Regions from separate parts of the Sinorhizobium sp. M4_45 genome, predicted to be linked through region 4. Evidence: riboswitches for the same ligand, from Rfam matches in the RefSeq annotation. Region 4 holds a riboswitch; each other region holds the start of a gene.
What was found. Region 4 has a riboswitch for cobalamin ahead of bluB (5,6-dimethylbenzimidazole synthase). Riboswitches for the same ligand answer to the same signal wherever they lie in the genome.
Positions count from the first base shown of each region.

Region 1: linked by a shared signal. The riboswitch ahead of CN933_RS10880 (ABC transporter substrate-binding protein) and the one ahead of bluB (5,6-dimethylbenzimidazole synthase) in region 4 are both predicted to bind cobalamin.
Region 2: linked by a shared signal. The riboswitch ahead of CN933_RS07595 (aromatic ring-hydroxylating oxygenase subunit alpha) and the one ahead of bluB (5,6-dimethylbenzimidazole synthase) in region 4 are both predicted to bind cobalamin.
Region 3: linked by a shared signal. The riboswitch ahead of CN933_RS24850 (energy-coupling factor ABC transporter permease) and the one ahead of bluB (5,6-dimethylbenzimidazole synthase) in region 4 are both predicted to bind cobalamin.

Region 1 is NZ_NWVE01000003.1:125,300-129,915, reverse strand. It holds gene CN933_RS10890 (TRAP transporter permease) at 1-1,542, shown strand, start outside; gene CN933_RS10885 (DUF1850 domain-containing protein) at 1,539-1,913, shown strand; cobalamin riboswitch at 2,076-2,305, shown strand; gene CN933_RS10880 (ABC transporter substrate-binding protein) at 2,475-3,542, shown strand; gene CN933_RS10875 (FecCD family ABC transporter permease) at 3,539-4,582, shown strand; gene CN933_RS10870 (ABC transporter ATP-binding protein) at 4,579-4,616, shown strand, end outside.
Region 2 is NZ_NWVE01000002.1:405,265-409,880, forward strand. It holds gene CN933_RS07580 (FAD-binding oxidoreductase) at 1-102, opposite strand, end outside; gene CN933_RS07585 (L-threonylcarbamoyladenylate synthase) at 149-1,123, opposite strand; gene CN933_RS07590 (DUF6656 family protein) at 1,189-1,785, opposite strand; cobalamin riboswitch at 2,106-2,308, shown strand; gene CN933_RS07595 (aromatic ring-hydroxylating oxygenase subunit alpha) at 2,422-3,666, shown strand; gene CN933_RS07600 (FAD-binding oxidoreductase) at 3,663-4,616, shown strand, end outside.
Region 3 is NZ_NWVE01000010.1:160,521-165,136, forward strand. It holds gene CN933_RS24840 (hypothetical protein) at 260-451, opposite strand; gene CN933_RS24845 (hypothetical protein) at 957-1,178, opposite strand; cobalamin riboswitch at 1,697-1,913, shown strand; gene CN933_RS24850 (energy-coupling factor ABC transporter permease) at 1,962-2,642, shown strand; gene CN933_RS32045 (EsV-1-7 cysteine-rich motif-containing protein) at 3,691-3,876, opposite strand; gene CN933_RS24875 (hypothetical protein) at 4,230-4,469, opposite strand.
Region 4 is NZ_NWVE01000001.1:840,585-845,200, forward strand. It holds gene CN933_RS04235 (LacI family DNA-binding transcriptional regulator) at 1-494, opposite strand, end outside; gene CN933_RS04240 (phytanoyl-CoA dioxygenase family protein) at 592-1,785, shown strand; gene CN933_RS04245 (SDR family oxidoreductase) at 1,849-2,670, shown strand; cobalamin riboswitch at 2,711-2,920, shown strand; gene bluB (5,6-dimethylbenzimidazole synthase) at 2,966-3,649, shown strand; gene CN933_RS04265 (DUF2865 domain-containing protein) at 4,183-4,616, opposite strand, start outside.

The DNA.
Region 1 (4,616 bases), on a different contig from region 4:
CCGACCTTCGTCTCCTCGACCTATATTTTCCTTTTCATCCTGTTTGGCGCCTTCCTCGAAAAGGCCGGCATGATCCGGCTCTTCAACGATGTCTCGTTGAGTTTGGTCGGCGACAGGCGCGGCGGAGCCGCGAAGGTGGCGATCATTTCTTCGGGCCTGATGGGCACCATTTCGGGTTCCGGCGTCGCGAATGTCGTCACGACCGGGCAGTTCACCATCCCGCTGATGAAAAAGTTCGGCTATCGGGCGGCCTTTGCAGGCGGCGTCGAGGCAACGGCCTCGATGGGCGGGCAGATCATGCCGCCTGTCATGGGCGCGGTCGCCTTCATCATGGCCGAGACGCTCGGCGTCGAATATTACGAGATCGTCAAGGCGGCGGTCATACCGGCGATCCTCTATTTCGCGTCGGCCTTCTGGATCGTCCATCTCGAAGCCGGCAAGCACGGGCTGCTCGGCCTGCCCAAGGACCAGCTGCCTTCGGCCAAGGCGGCAATCCTCGAACAATGGCATCTGATCCTGCCGCTCGCCGCGCTCGTCTGGCTGCTGTTCTCCGGCTATACGCCGCTTTTCGCCGGTACGGTCGGCCTCGCCTTCACCGGCCTTCTGATCCTCGGCAGTTCGCTCGTACTCGGCCTTCCCGCCGGTCTCATACGCATCATCTTCTGGGTCGGCCTCGGGCTGGTGGCGGCCGCCTTCTTCCAGTTCGGCATCGGCATGATCGTCGCAGCGCTGGCGCTGCTGATTGCCGGCAACGCCTTCCTGAAGGGCGGCCGGGAGACCCTGGTGATATGTCGCGACGCGCTTGCCGAAGGGGCGAAGACGGCCCTTCCTGTGGCGATCGCCTGCGCGCTCGTCGGCGTGATCATCGGTACGATGACGCTGACCGGAGCGGCCAATACCTTCGGCCAGTTCATCGTCTCGGTCGGGGGCAAAAGCCTGTTTCTGTCGCTGCTTCTGACGATGGTCACCTGCCTCGTGCTCGGCATGGGCATACCGACGATCCCGAACTACATCATCACCTCATCGATCGCCGGGCCCGCGCTTCTGGAACTCGGGGTACCGCTTATCGTCAGCCACATGTTCGTCTTCTATTTCGGGATTCTTGCCGACCTGACGCCTCCGGTGGCGCTCGCCTGCTTCGCGGCAGCACCGATCGCGCGTGAAGGCGGGCTGAAGATCTCGATCCAGGCGATCAAGGTGGCGGCGGCCGGTTTCGTCATCCCGTTCATGGCCGTTTATTCGCCGGCGCTGATGCTGCAGGATGGCGGCGCGATGGCCGCATCGGTGGGCTATCCGGTTGCCGTCGCCTATATCGTCGTCAAGACCGGTCTGGCGATCGCGCTCTGGGGTGCCGCCGTGGTGGGCTTCGCCGCAGTCCGGCTCGGGGTTTTCGAGCGGGTGCTCGCGGCCGCGGCCGCCTTCACGTTGCTGGCGGCGCTGCCGATCACCGATGAGGTCGGCTTTGCACTCTCCGCGCTCTTCGCCTTCGTGATCTGGCGGCGCGCCCGCCAGGCTGGCCGGCAGACGGCGAAACCGGCATGAGCGCGCTTGCCTGCATCATCGGCGGCAAGGCTGTCGCCGTTGCTGCGGGTGTCTTCACCCTCGGCTGGACCCATTCGGTCGAGAAGACCGAATGGCAGGAGCGTTGGGCCGTCACGGCCGAGGGTCTCGTTCTCGAGGAGGCGCGCGTGCAGGGTTCGGGGGCGGGAATGGAGCCGGGAGACAATGCCCGTCGCCAGGGCCGCTGGTGGGTCTGGAAGCCCGACCTGCCGCCGCTTCCCGAGCTGGTCCTGGCCGCCTCCGGAGCGACCGTCTCCGGCTGGACGCTTTGCGACACCGGCGGCTGCCGCGAACTCGCGGCGCAAAGCCGGGAACCAATCGTCCTGCGGCCATGCGATGGCCCAAAGCCATAATGGCCGATGCCGATCTGGCGGCACCGGTTGAAGGCTCATCGGAACAGTCCGGTACGCTTATGAAATGGTATTACATAACTTTTTGTTGACGAGCGTAATAACATAACATATTGAACCCCTGTGCAGCGGCGTCGCGTTTCACCTTGACCGGAGGCTGCATTCTAAATTAACTGAGCCTGACGGTTCCCCTACCCGTGAGGTGGAGGGGATTAATAGGGAACACGGTGCGGACGACCCAAGAGGGACCAAAACCGTGGCTGCCCCCGCAACTGTAAGCGGATCGTCGTTCATCCTCGTGGCGCCCTGGCGCCAGCCACTGCGCGTTGCGCGGGAAGGCAGATGAGCGATTTCTGTCCGTGAGCCAGGAGACCTGCCGTCAAATCAGATCCAACGTCACGGGCGGGGATGCCCGGAACAGGAGCAAGCCATGACCATCTTTCGCGCCTTGCGGCGCACGCTTTCGTCAGTTTCCCCGAGATCCAGCCGTCACACGTCCGATCGAACCCGATCGGCAGACTGACGATCACGGCCGCATAGCGGCCTCACATTCGGGGACCATTCATGAACAGCTTTTGGAAACGACCGCTCATTGTCGGTCTCATCACCTTTTCCGCAGGCGCAGCGGCTCTTGACCGTCCCGCCTTCGCTGCCGAGACGATCTATCCGCTGACACTCGAGAACTGTGGACGGCAGATCACCTTCGACAAGACGCCGACGCGCACCGTCTCGATCGGCCAGAGCAGCACCGAGATCCTCTATCTGCTCGGCCTTGCGGACAGGGTCGCCGGCACCGCCCTCTGGGTCGGCCCCGTCCTTGAAGGTTACGAGGAGGTCAACGCCAAGGTCGAGCGCCTGGCAGACAACGATCCGAGCTTCGAAAGCGTGCTTGCCAAGAAGCCGGACATGGTGGCGGTGCAATTTCAGTGGCAGGTCGGCCCGGAAGGCGTGGTCGCGCGGCCGGAGCAGTTCGAGGAGCTCGGCATTCCGGTCTACACATCGCCTTCGGATTGCACCGGCAAGGAGAATTCGGCGGCGAGCGACGGCGTGCGCCGGCAGGTCTTCACCATGGATCTCGTCTATCGGGAAATTCGCGAGCTGGCGCAGATTTACGATGTTCAGGACAAGGGCGAGAAGGTCGTGGCCGAGCTGAAAAGCCGAGAAGAGGCGGCGCGCGCCAAGGTCGCCTCGGCCGGGGACAAACTCTCGGCGGTCTTCTGGTTCTCCAGCGCTGCCGATGCCGACCCCTATGTCGCCGGCAGGAACGGCGCACCCGGCTACATAATGGCGGCGCTCCGCATCGAAAACATCATCGACACAGAGGACGAATGGCCGACGGTCGGCTGGGAAACCATCGCCAAGGCCGAGCCGACCATGATCGTTGCCGGTTCCATGGAGCGTCGACGCTACCCGCTCGACAGCCTCGACGCCAAACTCGAATTCCTGAAGACCGATCCCGTGGCGAGCCTCATGCCGGCAGTCGCCAAAGGCTATGTGTTCGACATGGATGCGCAGGCGATGAACCCGACGATCCGCACGATCGAAGGCATCGAAGCGCTGGCGGATGCCATCGCCGAGGCCGGACTTGCGCCCAAGGCTGGGCCGGCTTCCAAGGGTGGGTTCGGCAAGTGAGCCGCGTGCTGACCCTGGCCGGGCGAACGGGGACGGGACGCGTCGGCGCGGCCATCGCCGCGCTCGTGATCCTGTTCGCGGCACTCTGGATGGGCGCTGCGATCGGCGAAACGGCGATCCCGTTCAAGACCGTTGCGCAGACGGTCGCGAATCGGCTGTGGAACGCCGGCTATCCGCTAGCCCCGATCGACGAGGGCATCATCTGGAGCTACCGACTGAGCCGGGCGGTCGTGGCCGCTTCCTGCGGGGCGGCGCTTGCGCTCTCCGGAGCCGTGCTGCAATCGCTGCTGCGCAATCCGCTCGCCGATCCCTATATTCTCGGCATCTCCGCCGGCGCCTCGACAGGCGCGGTCAGCGTCGCCATCCTCGGTGTGGGTGCCGGGATGCTGACGCTGCCGCTCGGCGCCTTCATCGGCGCGCTGGTCGCTTTCGTCCTGGTGAGCCTGCTGGCGGTGAAGGCCGGCCGCGGCACCGCGGCGATCATCCTGGCAGGTGTGGCGGGGTCACAGCTCTTCAACGCACTGACCTCCTTCATCGTCACCAAGGCGGCCACGGCCGAGCAGGCGCGCGGCATCATGTTCTGGCTGCTTGGCAACCTTTCGGGCGTGCGCTGGCCGGATGCCTGGCTCGCCGTGCCGGCGACGCTTCTCGGTCTCGTCGTCTGTCTCTGGCATGCCCGTCCCCTCGACGCGTTTACCTTCGGGTCGGAATCGGCCGCCTCGCTCGGCATCTCGGTCAGGCGAACCTATTTCGCGCTCGTCGGCGTCTCGGCGATGATGACGGCGGTGATGGTATCCATCATCGGGTCGATCGGTTTCGTCGGCCTCGTCATCCCCCATGCGGCCCGCATGCTCGTCGGCGTCCGTCACGGTGTCCTGCTGCCGGCTGCGGCGCTCATCGGCGCCGTGTTCATGATCCTCGCGGACATACTGTCGCGCGTTCTCATTCCCGGCCAGGTCCTGCCGATCGGCGTGATCACGGCGCTCGTCGGCGCTCCGGCCTTCGCGTTGATACTCGGACAAAGGAGGGACCGCGCATGACGCTTTCGGCGCGCGGGGTTTCATGGTCGGCCGG
Region 2 (4,616 bases), on a different contig from region 4:
CAGGTAGGGGGCCGTGTCGGCGGGTGCGGTGAGGGCATTGCCGGGCCCGACGATGTCGACGAAGGAGGCGATGAGTTCGGGAGATGGAAGTATGGTGGTCATGGCCCTGCCTCGGATCACGTGGTTGCTTCAAGCGTGCCGGTGGCCATCAGCCCCGCGGCGCGGCCGCGCGCTGCAGCCGGTCGATGATCGCTTCGCCGAGCCCCTCGCTCGGGATCGGGCCGAAAGCTATGGTCGCGGCGCCGCTGGCATCCGCCTGTTTCATATAATCGAAAAGATTGGCCGCGGCTTCCCGCAGGCTGCCGCCCGGACTGAGATCCAAAACGATCGCGGCATCGCCTTCACCGGGAAGTGTCTTTCCGCCGAAGCGGATGAGGGCTTCTCCTTTCCGGACCTCATCGGCATTGAGCCGCACAGCGGCACCGGGAGCGTAATGCGAGGCGAGCATGCCGGGCGCCTCGATGACGGCGCCGGCGGTCTCAGGGCGCTCGATGGGGAGCCCTGTCAAAGCTTCGATCTCTGCCGCGTCGAGCCCCCCGGGCCTCAGCAGCCGCAGCTTTCCGTTCTCGACCTTGACGATGGTCGATTCAAGGCCGATCGCGGCCGGGCCTGCGTCGAGGATGAGCTTCAGCCTGGAGCCGAGATCCGCCTGCACATGGGCCGCACTGGTGGGACTGATCTTGCCCGAGGTGTTGGCGCTCGGCGCCGCCAAAGGCCGTCCGAATCGGGCGATCACCCGACGCGAGAAGCCGTCGGGCATCCGAATTCCGAGCGTATCGAGACCGGCGGATGCGAGCGTGTGCACGGTGCTTTCCCGCCGCTGCGGCAGGATCAGCGTGAGGGGGCCAGGCCAAAAAGCCTCGGCCAGACGTCTCGAAACCGGATCGAAGGTCACATGCGCCTCCGCCATCCCCAGATCGGAGACGTGACAGATCAGCGGATTGAACCGCGGACGCCCCTTCATCTCGTAGATGCGGCTGATCGCATCGGGGGTCGTGGCATCGGCGGCAAGGCCGTATACGGTCTCCGTGGGGATCGCCACGGGTTCCCCGTCCGAAAGAACTGCACAAGCCGTCTCGATTGCCCGCTCCGGTTCGATGCGCGTGTCGATGATTTCGGCCATGGCGTTCTGATCCTTTCCGTCGCTTCCTTAACGGAGCGATTGCAAAAACAGAACGATTTTCTTGGTCAAAGGCTGCGAATGATCCGCCGCAAGGCTTCGTCGCGTGCGCCGAGCATCAGCACGTTCTTCAGCGCCACCTTCGGATCCTGCGTCCGGAAAATCAGGCCGTTGCCGCGCACGTTGCGGTTGACGACGATCCGTCCTTCGCCGGCATCGGGCTCGATCGCGACGGCGAAATACATGCGCGAATAGCCCGGCTGGATACGGTCGAAGAAATGGGTCTCGTTCCCAAGGTCGCAGAAGAAGTTCGCGAGATAAAAGGACCAGGTGATCTCATGTCCCTTTGCGAGGCAGGTTTTCGCGGCGGTCACGTGGCAGTAGCCGAGATGCGGACTGTTGGCGAGCGTACGATGGAAGACCATCTTCGGGAACTGCATCGAGGCATGAAACCCGTTGATTCGGCTGTGGGTCGTCTCGCCCGCCGTCGTCAGCTTCCGCGCCGTCTGCTGCGCAACCTCGGCATAACTCAGATACTGCCGCTCGTTCGCCATCCACCGGCGTCTATCGATCCGGCCGGTCCGCAGGAACTCGGTGTGAGCCTTGGCTTTCGCCGGTGCGACCGGCATCTTGTCGGCAGCGTCGTAATATCGGAGTTTTGCCATGGGCGTCGTCGCGCCGTCCTGTCCGCAAGCGGGTTGATGGTAGCGAACGTAAATCATCACAGTTAACGAATTGGTTCGTTTGCGGCCGTGCGGGCATCGATCAGACCTTGTGTCGGTGGGCCGTGTCGTAAAATGGCCAGTCGCCTTCGCGCTATGAACGGCGCTGCCGAAAAATCCGCCGGCTGCGCGGAGATTCACCTACTTCCTTGTTTGTTATGGATAATATCCGTCTGCCAATCGTGCCGATTACGCCGCGAATGGCTGTCGTCTTTCTGGAATCGGATGTCGTCTATTGGCAGTTGCCGGACCGGCCCGCAGGCTTAGATGAGGACACTCAAGGTGCTGCCTCGAAGGGAAGGCGGAGAATTGGGAAGCCGGTCAAATCCCGGCGCTGCCCCCGCAACGGTGGTGGAGCGAACAGCCACGGCAGAAGGCCACTGGACACAGCGTCCGGGAAGGCGCCGGGCAGGTCCCTTGCGGACAGCTCCAGAGCCCGGAAACCAGCCTTGAAGCAGAAACAGACCGTAGCTGGTTGCGGCGGGCAGCCGGATCGGAGCCAATTGCGTTGCGGGTCCATGCGGCCGGCGCGGGTTCCAGTCCTGCCTCTCCGAAACGGCGGAAAACGAGGATAAGGGCATGGAAATTCAGACCGAAATGCTGCGCAAGCTGAAGACCCGTCGCGAAGGCTACAGCCTCGACCGCGCCTTCTACGTCGATCCTGGTTATTATCGCCAGGACCTGGAACAGATCTGGTACAAGGATTGGCTGTTCATCGGCCATGATTGTGAAGTCCCGCGGCCGGGGAACTATTTCACGGTGCAGGTCGGCGATTACCCGGTCGTTATCGTTCGAGACAGACAGGGCGCGGTGCGGGCACTGCACAATTCGTGCCGCCATCGCGGCTCGCGCGTCTGCACGCAGCACAAAGGCTCATCCGCCAAACTCGTCTGTCCCTACCACCAGTGGACCTACGAGCTCGACGGCCGCCTGCTCTTCGCGCGGCAGATGCCCGAGGGCTTCGACCCGGCCGAACACAGTCTTAAGCCGATCCACTGCGAAACCGTCGGCGGTTACATCTTCATCAGCCTTGCCGAACAACCGATGGACTTCCGGCCGTTCCGCGAGACGGTCGCGGCCTATCTCGCGCCGCACCGCCTCGGGGAAACGAAGGTCGCCTTCGAGAGCACGATCGTCGAGAAAGGCAATTGGAAGCTCGTCTGGGAGAACAATCGCGAGTGCTACCACTGCGCCGCCAATCACCCGGAACTCTGCCGTACCTATCCCGAAGCGCCGACCGTAACCGGTGTCCAGGGGGCGATGAACGACCCGGAAATCGGCGCCCATTGGCAGAAATGCGAGGCGGCGGGCCTTCCGAGCGCTTTCGGGATCGCGCCCACCGGCCAGTTCCGCATGACGAGAATGCCGCTGATCAACGGCGCCGAGAGCTATACGATGTCCGGACAGAAGGCCGTACGCAGGCAGCTCTCCGCCGGGCTTGACGCCGGTGGCATCGGTACACTGCTCCTCTTCCATTATCCGACGACGTGGAACCACATTCTGGGCGATCATGCGATCACCTTCCGCGTTCTGCCGCTCGGGCCGGAACTGACGCAGGTTACGACCAAATGGCTGGTCAACAAGGATGCGGTGGAGGGCGTCGACTATACGATAGACGAGCTGACGCACGTCTGGACAGAGACCAACGATCAGGACCGGCAGATCGTCGAGGAAAACGCGTTCGGGATACGCTCGCCGGCCTATGAGCCGGGTCCATATTCGGCCGAACACGAGGGCGGCGTCATGCAGTTCGTCGAGTGGTATTCGAACTTCATGCTGGACCGCCTTCAGGGCGGGGCCGCACAGCTCTCGCGGGTGGCATGACCATGGAAATGCCTCGCTCCTTTCACCATTTCGACGAGCTCGATCCCTGGAGAGACCGTCAGCACATGCTGGAGTGCACGTCGGCCGTAGCCGAAGCCGCCGACGTGATGACTTTCACCTTCCGCTCCGACAAGCCGGCCTGGTTCCGCTACCTGCCCGGGCAGTTCGTGACACTCGAACTGCCCGTCTCGGCCGAGCCGGTGATGCGCACCTATACGCTGTCGTCCTCGCCCTCGCGCCCGCTTTCGGTCGCGGTCACGGTCAAGGCGCAGCCGGGAAGCATCGGCACCCGCTGGATGTTCGACAATCTGAAGCCGGGCATGATGCTCAAGGCGTTCGGGCCGCTCGGCGATTTCAGCTTCGTCCGTCATCCCGGTGAAAAGTATCTCTTCATTTCAGCGGGGTCGGGCGTCACGCCGATGATGTCGATGACGCGCTGGATGGCCGACTGCGCACCGGAAACGGATGTCACCTTCATTTCCTGCGCCCGCCGCCCGGACGATCTCCTCTTCAGAACGGAGCTCGAAGTTCTCGCGCGTCAGATGCCGCGGCTCAATCTCGGCTTCCTCGTGGAGGGGCATGAGGCGCGACATGGCTGGCATGGTCTGCGCGGGCGCATCGACGCGGCGAAGCTGCCGATGCTCGCACCGGATTTCATGGAAAGAACCGTTTTCTGCTGCGGGCCCGAGCCGTTCATGGGCAATGTTCGGGCAATGCTGGAATCGGCGGGCTTCGACATGGCCGGCTATCACCAGGAGAGCTTCCAGCCCGCCGCGGCGCCGGCGGCCGAGGAGCTTGCAATTCGGGCGGGGCCGGCGGCCGATGCCGGGGCCGGTGCGGCGCGGGTGACCTTTACCATGAGCGGCAAGGAGGCGACCGCCGTTCCCGGCCAGACGATTCTGCAGACGGCCCGGGCCAACGGCGTCAGGATCGGGGCCGCCTGCGAGGGC
Region 3 (4,616 bases), on a different contig from region 4:
AATTTAGGGCGATGGCTTGAGACATCCAAACGCTACGGACAAGGTTAGCCGCGCAACGGGCAACGAGCCCGCCGACGACTAATCTGGTGCTGCGCTTATCTGCGAGTTGTTTGGGGTTCGTCGTGGGCATCTCAGTCGAGATTTGCCGCCTGCCGGCACAAATACGCTGACAGCGTACTGTCTGCAGCGGTCGGCCATTCCCGCCTATCTTACCACCTACTCCTGTGTACGATGTGCACCCCGGGTGGTCACCAACATCTCAGTACCGCCACCTCGGCGCGCGCTTGGCATTGTGAAGCAACTCCGAAGCCTCAGCGAAATCGCCAAAAAGGCTGGTCAGGCGCTTTTCCTCCTCCTGAGGCAAGCGTTCCCGCCGGCAAAAAACGTGAATGTTCCATACCTTAGTAGAAGTTTGCTTGGAAATCTTTTCGGCTTCAACGCGTTCTACCATCTTGCTCCTCCCAAAGCGAAGGAGGTCAGACTATGCTACTTAAGTCTAATTAAGCAAGAAATAACTAAGTAATACTTATTGCCTGATCGTGATGGCTGATGAGTGGCCGGCGCGGAAGATCTGCAGTGAAGTTGAGGCCAGGTGGTTGCGGCGACGTCTCTTGGCCAAGATGCTGTCTCCGAAAACGCTGCCATCGAGATTTATGGTGAACTTATCAACTCCGAAACCGACGTGATGCCGTTGTGCAGGCGGCTTGTGGTTACCGCGGCCGACATACGTTCGCCCTCGGTCGAGTATGATCGGACACAAGATAATTCGGCGTCACCACCCGCGTCTTGCCGTCGATGGCGTGACACTGGATGTACCCGCCAATCTTACTTCGTCACTTCAGGCCCCAGCCCAGCACCCCTATGACAGGTTGCCTATAGAAACCGCTGAGCTCATGTTAGGGGATGAGCTACCATGTACGTGCTTGTTGCCGCGTTACTGTCTTGGGGCTCGATTTTTAGATAATGCCGGGGAATTCGCCTTCATGCTGATCGTCGGGCTCGGCAAATGCCGGTATGGGCTTAATAGGCCTTGCTGCTAGGGCTTTGAGGTCCTCGGCCAGGCCTGCGAGCTGCGCTGCAAAGTCCATCAAATTTGAAGCCGCGCAGTGCGCCGCGATATCTGAGAGGCCAGAAGCCGGCTCGTTTCGGCCGGCGCATTTCGGTTCGCTATCGTCCATGTCTCAGTCCCATTTCCATCAATGTGGATCGATGGCGAGGCTCGTCAAGGGCTGCGGCCGGTGACGAGCCTCCCGGCCGCCTGCGAGGGGCTAGAGCGACCGATGTCAGTTTAGGCTGGACGAGCGCCGGCCGCCATTAACCAGTGTGGCTTAGCCCGCTTGCATCTGCACGGATCTCGCCAGACGCGCTCTTCGCCTGGCGCTCGGTCGTGTGGACCTATTCCAAGGCCGAACTGGTGAAGGTGGTAGCCGGCGAGAGACCGCAGCCGAGCGTCGAAGAGCTGCCGGCAATCGAGTCGCGGTGATTTGAAATGTTCAGACGATGGCGGAGAATTTCTGATGCTCGCGCACTTAGGCTTTTGCAGCCGCTTCTAGGCTCTTGCACTTCTTTTCGGACTTGAGCAGAGCGTGATCATCTTTCGGCGCAAGGTGGAGAACGGATGGCCCAGCGGACAAATGCGGGACCTTTGACAGCACTGGCTTTCGAACATTCTTCATTGTGTTTTGGCCGGCGCGAGCATAACAGTTCAGATGATGGTTCCGCCCGACTGGAGGGAAGGCGGATGAAAAGGGAATACGGTGAGGACGACCCCTAGGGGGCCAAAACCGTGGCTGCCCCCGCAACTGTGAGCGGCGAGCAAAGTCCAGAGATGCCATTGGCCCGTGGATCGGCTGATAAGGCGGACCAAGCTACGACCCGCAAGCCAGGAGACCTGCCATCAGATTCGGGCGATACGCCTCAACAACTGCCATGCCGCACGGTGGGTGCGGAAAGGAGAGCACATGCATATCGAACCAGGCGTCGTGGACGGCGCCAAAATTATGTTGAGTTATGCCACTGCCGCAGGGGCTTTCGGGCTCACCGCCAAGTTGGCGACTGACAGTATTCGCAACGACGGTGGTGCGGGCGCGCTCGCGTTACGCAGTATCGTCACAACGGCTTTGGTCTTCTGCTTTTTCGAAGTTCTGCCGCACCATCCTGTAGGCGTCTCGGAAGTCCACCTTATCCTCGGATCAACCCTTCTTCTACTGTTTGGTGCAGGCGCCGCCGCGATCGGCCTTGCAGCCGGGCTGCTTCTTCAAGGGCTTTTCTTTGCACCCTTTGATTTGCCGCAATATGGCATGAACGTAACAACATTGCTGGTGCCCCTTTGGGCGGTCAGTCTGTTCGCCGAGCGGATCATTCCGGCCCGGACCGCGTATGTGGACCTGAAGTACGGGCAAGCTTTGGCGCTTTCCACGGCCTATCAGAGTGGTATTGTTGCTTGGGTCGCCTTCTGGGCCCTGTATGGCCACGGCTTCAGCGTCGAAAACCTCGCGGCCGTCAGCTCCTTCGGTGTTGCCTATATGGGCGTTATCCTGCTGGAGCCTCTGATCGATCTGGGTGTTCTCGCCGGTGCAAAGGCGCTCGACCGCTACAGTCGCGGTCCTATGTTCAATATTAGATTGCATCAGGCGGTCTGAACAAGATCAACGCCATAGGCATCTTTAGGCGCAAGCGGGCTGGACCGCTTGCGCCGTACGTCACGAACTGCGGCGGACTGGGCCGGTAACCACCGCTACGCCTGGCTCGCAAAATCGGTCATTCAATTGGGCATTTCGATTTTGACCCGATCTATTTTCAGGCATGGGCACGGAAATTGCAGACCTCAGACTCAAGCCCAGCTCGGATATGAGGTTGTCGGATATGATGCAAATTCCGAGGCAATCCGCCCCCTGATTCCGAAATGATCTCGCCCCCCGATTCCGAGAAATAGTCGCCCCCTGATTCCAAGATGATGCCGCTCCCACCGGAAAGCATCTGGCGTGGGTGTTCTGCTGGTGTGAAGTTTCTCCTTCGACGTGACGAGGAAGGAACGGGATGCCTGTGGAGAGACTGGAGATGCGGCGTCTCCGCGAGATACTGAGATATCGCTTGGAGTGCGAGCAAGGACTTGGCCGCAAGCCATCGGAATCGGCACCTTGACGGCCAGCAACCGAAAGAGGCGCTCGGCGAAGGCTGGCAAGGATAGTGGCCGGGCGACGACGATGGCGGCGGAAACGACACTACACGTCCCAGGCGTAACCGTCGGCGGCGAGGGCATGCCCCCGGTCGGGTTCATCAGTTCGCGCTGGTCATAGGCGTTGTTGCGGATGACCGGCCCAGGCTTGTCCGGAAACACCTCCATTGTCGGGCTTGCGCGCTTCGTCATGTCGCTTTGCGAGCGCGCCGCATGCCATAGCTCATCAAATTCCATTTCTATGCGGTACCGATTATACATCCGGTCAAGCCTGCCGAGCTCCCTACCATTGTTGCTCTTGTTTCCACAGCGTGAACATCTGAGCTTCGGCCGGAATTCCTCAAGGGTGCTTTGGCTGCTGAACCTGGCCGCCCGCCGTTTCCCTTCGGTTCACCCAAATGCGAAAATCACTCGCGGCGCAGCGTGCGCTGCGCCGCGGATCTGTTCTTCGCTCCGCGAGCCGCAGATACCCGATACCGTCCGAACAGGCCCAGCGGGTGTTGGGTTCCAAGTCAACGCCGGGGCTGTGCCTCATGGCGCGACTTCCATTCCGGCTGATGCTCAGAGCAGAACCAGTGCGGCTCCGCCCGATCGACGGCGAAGCCAAAGCTGCCCCATCTGGTGCAGCCCGGATGCTCGCAGTCGTGGACGTACGGCCCGAGATCGTAGTGAGGCTTCGCGCCCAGTTCGTCACTCAAAGGACGACCTCCTGTGGTCGCCTCCCCGAATTTGGGGAGTTCGAGCATCGGTTGATTGTTCTTCTTTTGTTCTTACATTATCTCATCGCCATGGTCGAGACAATTGGCGATGCATTCAGCCTCGGTTGGCAACTCAAAGCGCGATGTGCATTCGGTAACCGCGAAGGCATGAAATCCGTTCGCCAGTGCACTTGGACTTATGATCTCGACATGCTGACGCTGGTCGCGACGCGGGGCAGGGACTTTCCGCTGGCGATGCTCGCCAGTCGCCTCCGCTGTCCTCGCTGTGGATCGAGAAGGATGGCCGTCGTGTTCATGCCGCCTTCGGAGGGCGACACGCGCCGAGGGGCGGCCTAACTGCGCTTGAAACCCAATTCGCCCGAGGCTGCAGGTTTGAGCATTTCGCGTATGCTCGCCTTGTTCCTGACGCCCCTTTGATAAAGCTCTATCAGCCTGGCTGCCAGATCGGCCGCCTCAGGACAATCATAGGTCATTCTTCTGGCTTTGATCTCCTCGTCGAACAGGCTCTGCAACAATTCGATATCGCTCGGAGTGAGAATCCTGGGATCGATTGCATGGAACTGAGAGGTCATTAACCGATCTCCTCTCTAGGGGCGCAATAGCGGAAGCTCCTCCGCAGGGCGCCCGGGTAAATCCTGCGGCGCAAGAGCATTGTAAACCGAAGAACGGCGATCGCGAGTCGCGAAAATTAACGGCACGGATGAACATAAGCAGTGATC
Region 4 (4,616 bases):
TCAGCCCCGGCATAGGCCGTCCGCGATGAATGCGGCAGATCGGTAACGAGCGTGACGACCGCAACTCCCGCGTTTTCGAGCCGCGCTACGGCTCCGGCAATCTCCGGCACGTCGGGCGCCTTGAGGACTACTCCGTCGGTTCCGCGAAGCCGAATACGGTCGAGCAACTGGCTGATGTCCTGCGGCCGCATGGTCTCGGCGAAATGGAAGCGGGACCGGAAAACGGTAGGCATGAAGGTCGCGGCTTCGCTTTCGAATGCCTTGCGCACCGCTTCGGTGAAGCGTTCCGGTGCCTCCATCACCACGTCGACGGCAAATTTGCGTCCCTGTACTTCAAGGCCGGCCTGCTGCCTCTCGAGTTCACGAATGGCTGCATTGACGCGCATTACCGTTTGCTGGCGCACGCCCCTCCGGCCGTTGAGGACGCGATCGACGGTCGCCGTACTGAGTCCCGCCTGGAAGGCGATGTCCTTGACGAGAAACGGATGTGCCACCTATCCCTCCTGATGGCTTTTTGATGGATTCCTGCTCTATATCAGAAGCGGGCAAGCCGTATAGTCGGATCATCGTCGTCCTTGAGGAGGAGAACTGATGAAGACGGACAATCCCGCGAGAGCGCGTCTGGAACGCGTCTGGCTCAGTGAGGCGGCCTGCGATATCGAGGAATTTCGCGCCGCGGTCGAGCACCGTGTCGGCCTGGCGGACTATCCGCACGCGGCAGACTGCCAGAAGAACGTCCTGATCTATGACAGCGCCCGTCTTATCGGTGATTGCGGCACGCAGGCCGGCAGGCGGTCGGTGCTTGCGGAGATCTGCGAGGTGCTTGCGACGGGGCCGGGCGTCGCGGTCTTCAAGCGTGCCTTCACCGATACGCATGTGGTCGACGAAGCGAGCCGCATCTTCGATGAGATCATCGAGGAGCAGCACCGCACCAACAGCGGCGGCGGCGATCACTTCGCCAAGCCCGGCGCCAACGACCGGATCTGGAATTCTCTGGAAAAGCACTGCCTGAAGAACCCTGAGAATTTCGCCGCCTACTACGCCAACGCCATCATCGCGCTCGTCAGTGAGGCATGGCTTGGTCCGAACTACCAGATGACGGCGCAGGTCAATCGCGTCAATCCGGGCGGCGCGTCTCAATCGCCGCATCGCGACTACCATCTGGGCTTCCAGACCTCGGCCGTCATAGAGCAGTATCCGGCGCATGTGCACAGGCTCTCGCCGGTCCTGACGCTCCAGGGCGCGGTCGCTCATTGCGACATGCCGGTCGAAAGCGGGCCAACCCTGTTCCTGCCCTATAGCCAGACGTATCTGCCCGGATATCTCGCTTTGAGACGGCCGGAGTTCCGCGCCTATTTCGAAGAGAACCATGTGCAATTGCCGCTGGAGAAGGGCGATATCGTATTCTTCAACCCGGCACTTTTCCACGCCGCGGGCAGCAACCGGTCTGCGGGAATCAAGCGTGTGGCCAATCTTCTGCAGGTATCCTCCGCCTTCGGCAGGGCGATGGAAACGGTGGATCGCGAACACATGTGCGCCGTGCTCTTTCCGGCTCTGAAAGTCCTTGCGGCCGGCGGCAAGCTCACGCAGGACGAAATTGCCCATGCGGTTGCCGCGTGCGCCGAAGGTTATTCATTCCCGACCAATCTCGATCGTGATCCGCCGGTTGGCGGTCTGGCGCCCAGGACGCAGGCGCAGCTGATGCACCAAGCGCTTGCCGGCGAATGGAGTGCCGAAGCGTTTGCCGAGGCGCTGGCCGATCAGGCGGCGAGAAAGCTAAGCTAAACCACCTGGCTCAATGCACGGTCACGAAGCCATATTCACCAACATATCAAAGGGAGGAACAGGATGAGCACGGACCACGCACGACTGGACGGGAAGATCGCCATCGTGACCGGTGGCACGCAGGGGCTCGGTGCCGCGATTGCCGCACTCTTTGCCGAACGTGGCGCCGCCGGCATCGTGATTTGCGGGCGCAACGCGGCGAAGGGCGAGGCGAAAGCTGCCGAGATCGCCGCGGCGACCGGTTCGAAGGTCGTCTACGTGCCGGCGGATCTTGAGCGGGTGGAGGACGCCCGAACGGTCGTCGCGGCCTGCGACCGCACTTTCGGCCGGGTCGATGCGCTCGTCAACGCCGCAGCGATTACCGACCGGGGCACGATCCTCGACACCAGCCCGGAACTCTTCGACCGGATGTTCGCGGTCAATGTGCGCGCGCCATTCTTCCTGATGCAGGAGGTGATAAAGGTGATGCGGCGCGAGAAGACGGAGGGCACGATCGTCAATATCGGCTCCATGTCGGCGAAGGCGGGCCAGCCCTTCATCACAGCCTATTGTGCGTCGAAGGGGGCGCTGGAGACGCTGACCAGGAACACCGCCTATGCCGTCCTGCGCAACCGGATACGGGTCAACGGCCTCAACATCGGCTGGATGGCCTCGGAAGGCGAAGACCGGATCCAGCGCGAATATCACGATGCGCCGGCGAACTGGCTGGAAAAGGCGGCGGCGAGCCAGCCCTTCGGCAGGCTCGTAGATCCGGCCGAGGTCGCGCGTGCCTGCGCCTATCTCTCATCGGCAGAATCCGGCCTCATGACGGGTTCCGTCATCTGCTTCGATCAGTCGATCTGGGGTGCCTATGACGCCTCGCCTCATCCGGAGGCACCGCTCTGAAGCTCCCATCTTGCTCGCCTTGCGTTTCGAGGGGAGCTATGGCCATATGCCGCCGTCAGGTGCCCGCGAAGGCGGGAGAATCGGGAAGCCGGTGCAGTTCCGGCACGTGCCCAGCGCTGTGACGGGGACGTTCGCGCCAAGTCGGTCTGAATCTTTTCAGACCTTTGCCACTGAATCTTCACGTGATTCGGGAAGGCGGCGCGAACGGATGATCCGAAGTCAGAAGACCGGCCTGGCGAGATAGACCGGCCCCGCGCGGACGGCGGGAGGTTTCCGCATTGTTGGGGATCGAACGATGCTGCCTGACCAGAACGGCTGCCTTGCGGCGGCCGGAGCTTTTTCGCCGGACGAGCGCGCCGCCGTCTATCGTGCCATAGAGACGCGCCGCGACGTGCGCGACGAATTCCTGCCCGAACCACTGCCTGAGGATCTGGTCGCGCGACTGCTCGCTGCGGCGCACCAGGCGCCGTCCGTCGGCTTCATGCAACCCTGGAACTTCGTGCTCGTGCGACAGGACGAGACGCGGGAGAAAGTCTGGCAGGCATTCCAGCGCGCCAATGACGAGGCCGCAGAGATGTTTTCCGGCGAAAGGCAGGCGAAGTATCGCTCGCTGAAGCTCGAAGGCATTCGCAAGGCGCCGCTCAGCATTTGCGTGACCTGCGACCGGACGCGCGGCGGAGCGGTCGTCCTGGGCCGCACCCATAATCCGCAGATGGATCTGTACTCGACCGTTTGCGCCGTCCAGAACCTCTGGCTTGCCGCGCGCGCCGAAGGGGTGGGCGTCGGCTGGGTCAGCATTTTCCATGAGAGGGAAATCAAGGCGATTCTCGGGATTCCGGAGCATATCGAAATCGTTGCCTGGCTTTGCCTGGGTTTCGTCGACAAGCTGTACCAGGAGCCGGAACTCGCCGCGAAGGGCTGGCGGCAGCGCTTGCCGCTCGAAGATCTCGTTTTCGAGGAAGGCTGGGGTGTCCGTTAGATCACGATGTTAGGGTCGATCTAAGGCCGACGCGGTTTGTTCGATACCCTCATTCCTGTGCTTGTCACAGGAATCCAGCCAGACCAAGTCCTTGGGCTGAAAGAACTCTCCCGCGCCGCAGACGCGGCGCTGCTGGATCCCTGTGACGAGCACAGGGATGAGGGTAGAGAGGGTGCGGTCCCTCGGCGCGTTTCATAAACCGTGAAGATAGCGAGGCGACACGACAGGTCCCGGGTCACGCCCGTATACAGCGTCCCGTTTCGCTTCGATGTAGTGGCCGCACATCCCCGGTCCCTCATTCCTGTGCTTGTCACAGGAATCCAGCCAGACCAAGTCCTTGGGCTGAAAAGAACTCTCCCGCGCCGCAGACGCGGCGCTGCTCTCATCCCTGTGACGAGCACAGGAGAGATTGCAGTCCTCCGAAAAGTTTCCCACAGCGCCGCGCGTCTTATCAGTCGCGCAAAGGTCGCTCTCTAACGGGCTCTGGATCAAGAACATGCGTGATTCTCGCAGAATGCTCGCAACGGCGCCTGTCAATTGTCCTGCAGCGGCTGGTATCGCGGCCCAAGCGGATGCTTGAGGTCGATCGCGCTCTCTTCCTGCGGAAGGAAAGTCGGACCGACGATGCGGACCTTGTTTTTGGTCGGGTCGTAGGGTCGCTCTTCTACCGGCTTGGGCGGCGCCTTTCTCTCGCTGCCGATGGTAATGACCGATGGGCTGACGGCGGTGAGCTTTCCGGCAGAGCCTGTCTTTTGCCTGTTGGCATCCGTTGCGGAATCCGGGATTCCGCAGCCACAGATGCCCGGTGAGCCGACACCGCGCGCCCGGTAGGCAAAGGCCGTTGGGAGGTCGGTGTAGGGCCGGCCGGTCGTTGCCGAAACCATCCGGTCCGCTTCTTCCGTTGCGAGCACATGGTAATAGAGCTCCGTCTCCGCACCCGGGCAGCGCGCGCGGCAGAGATCGGCGT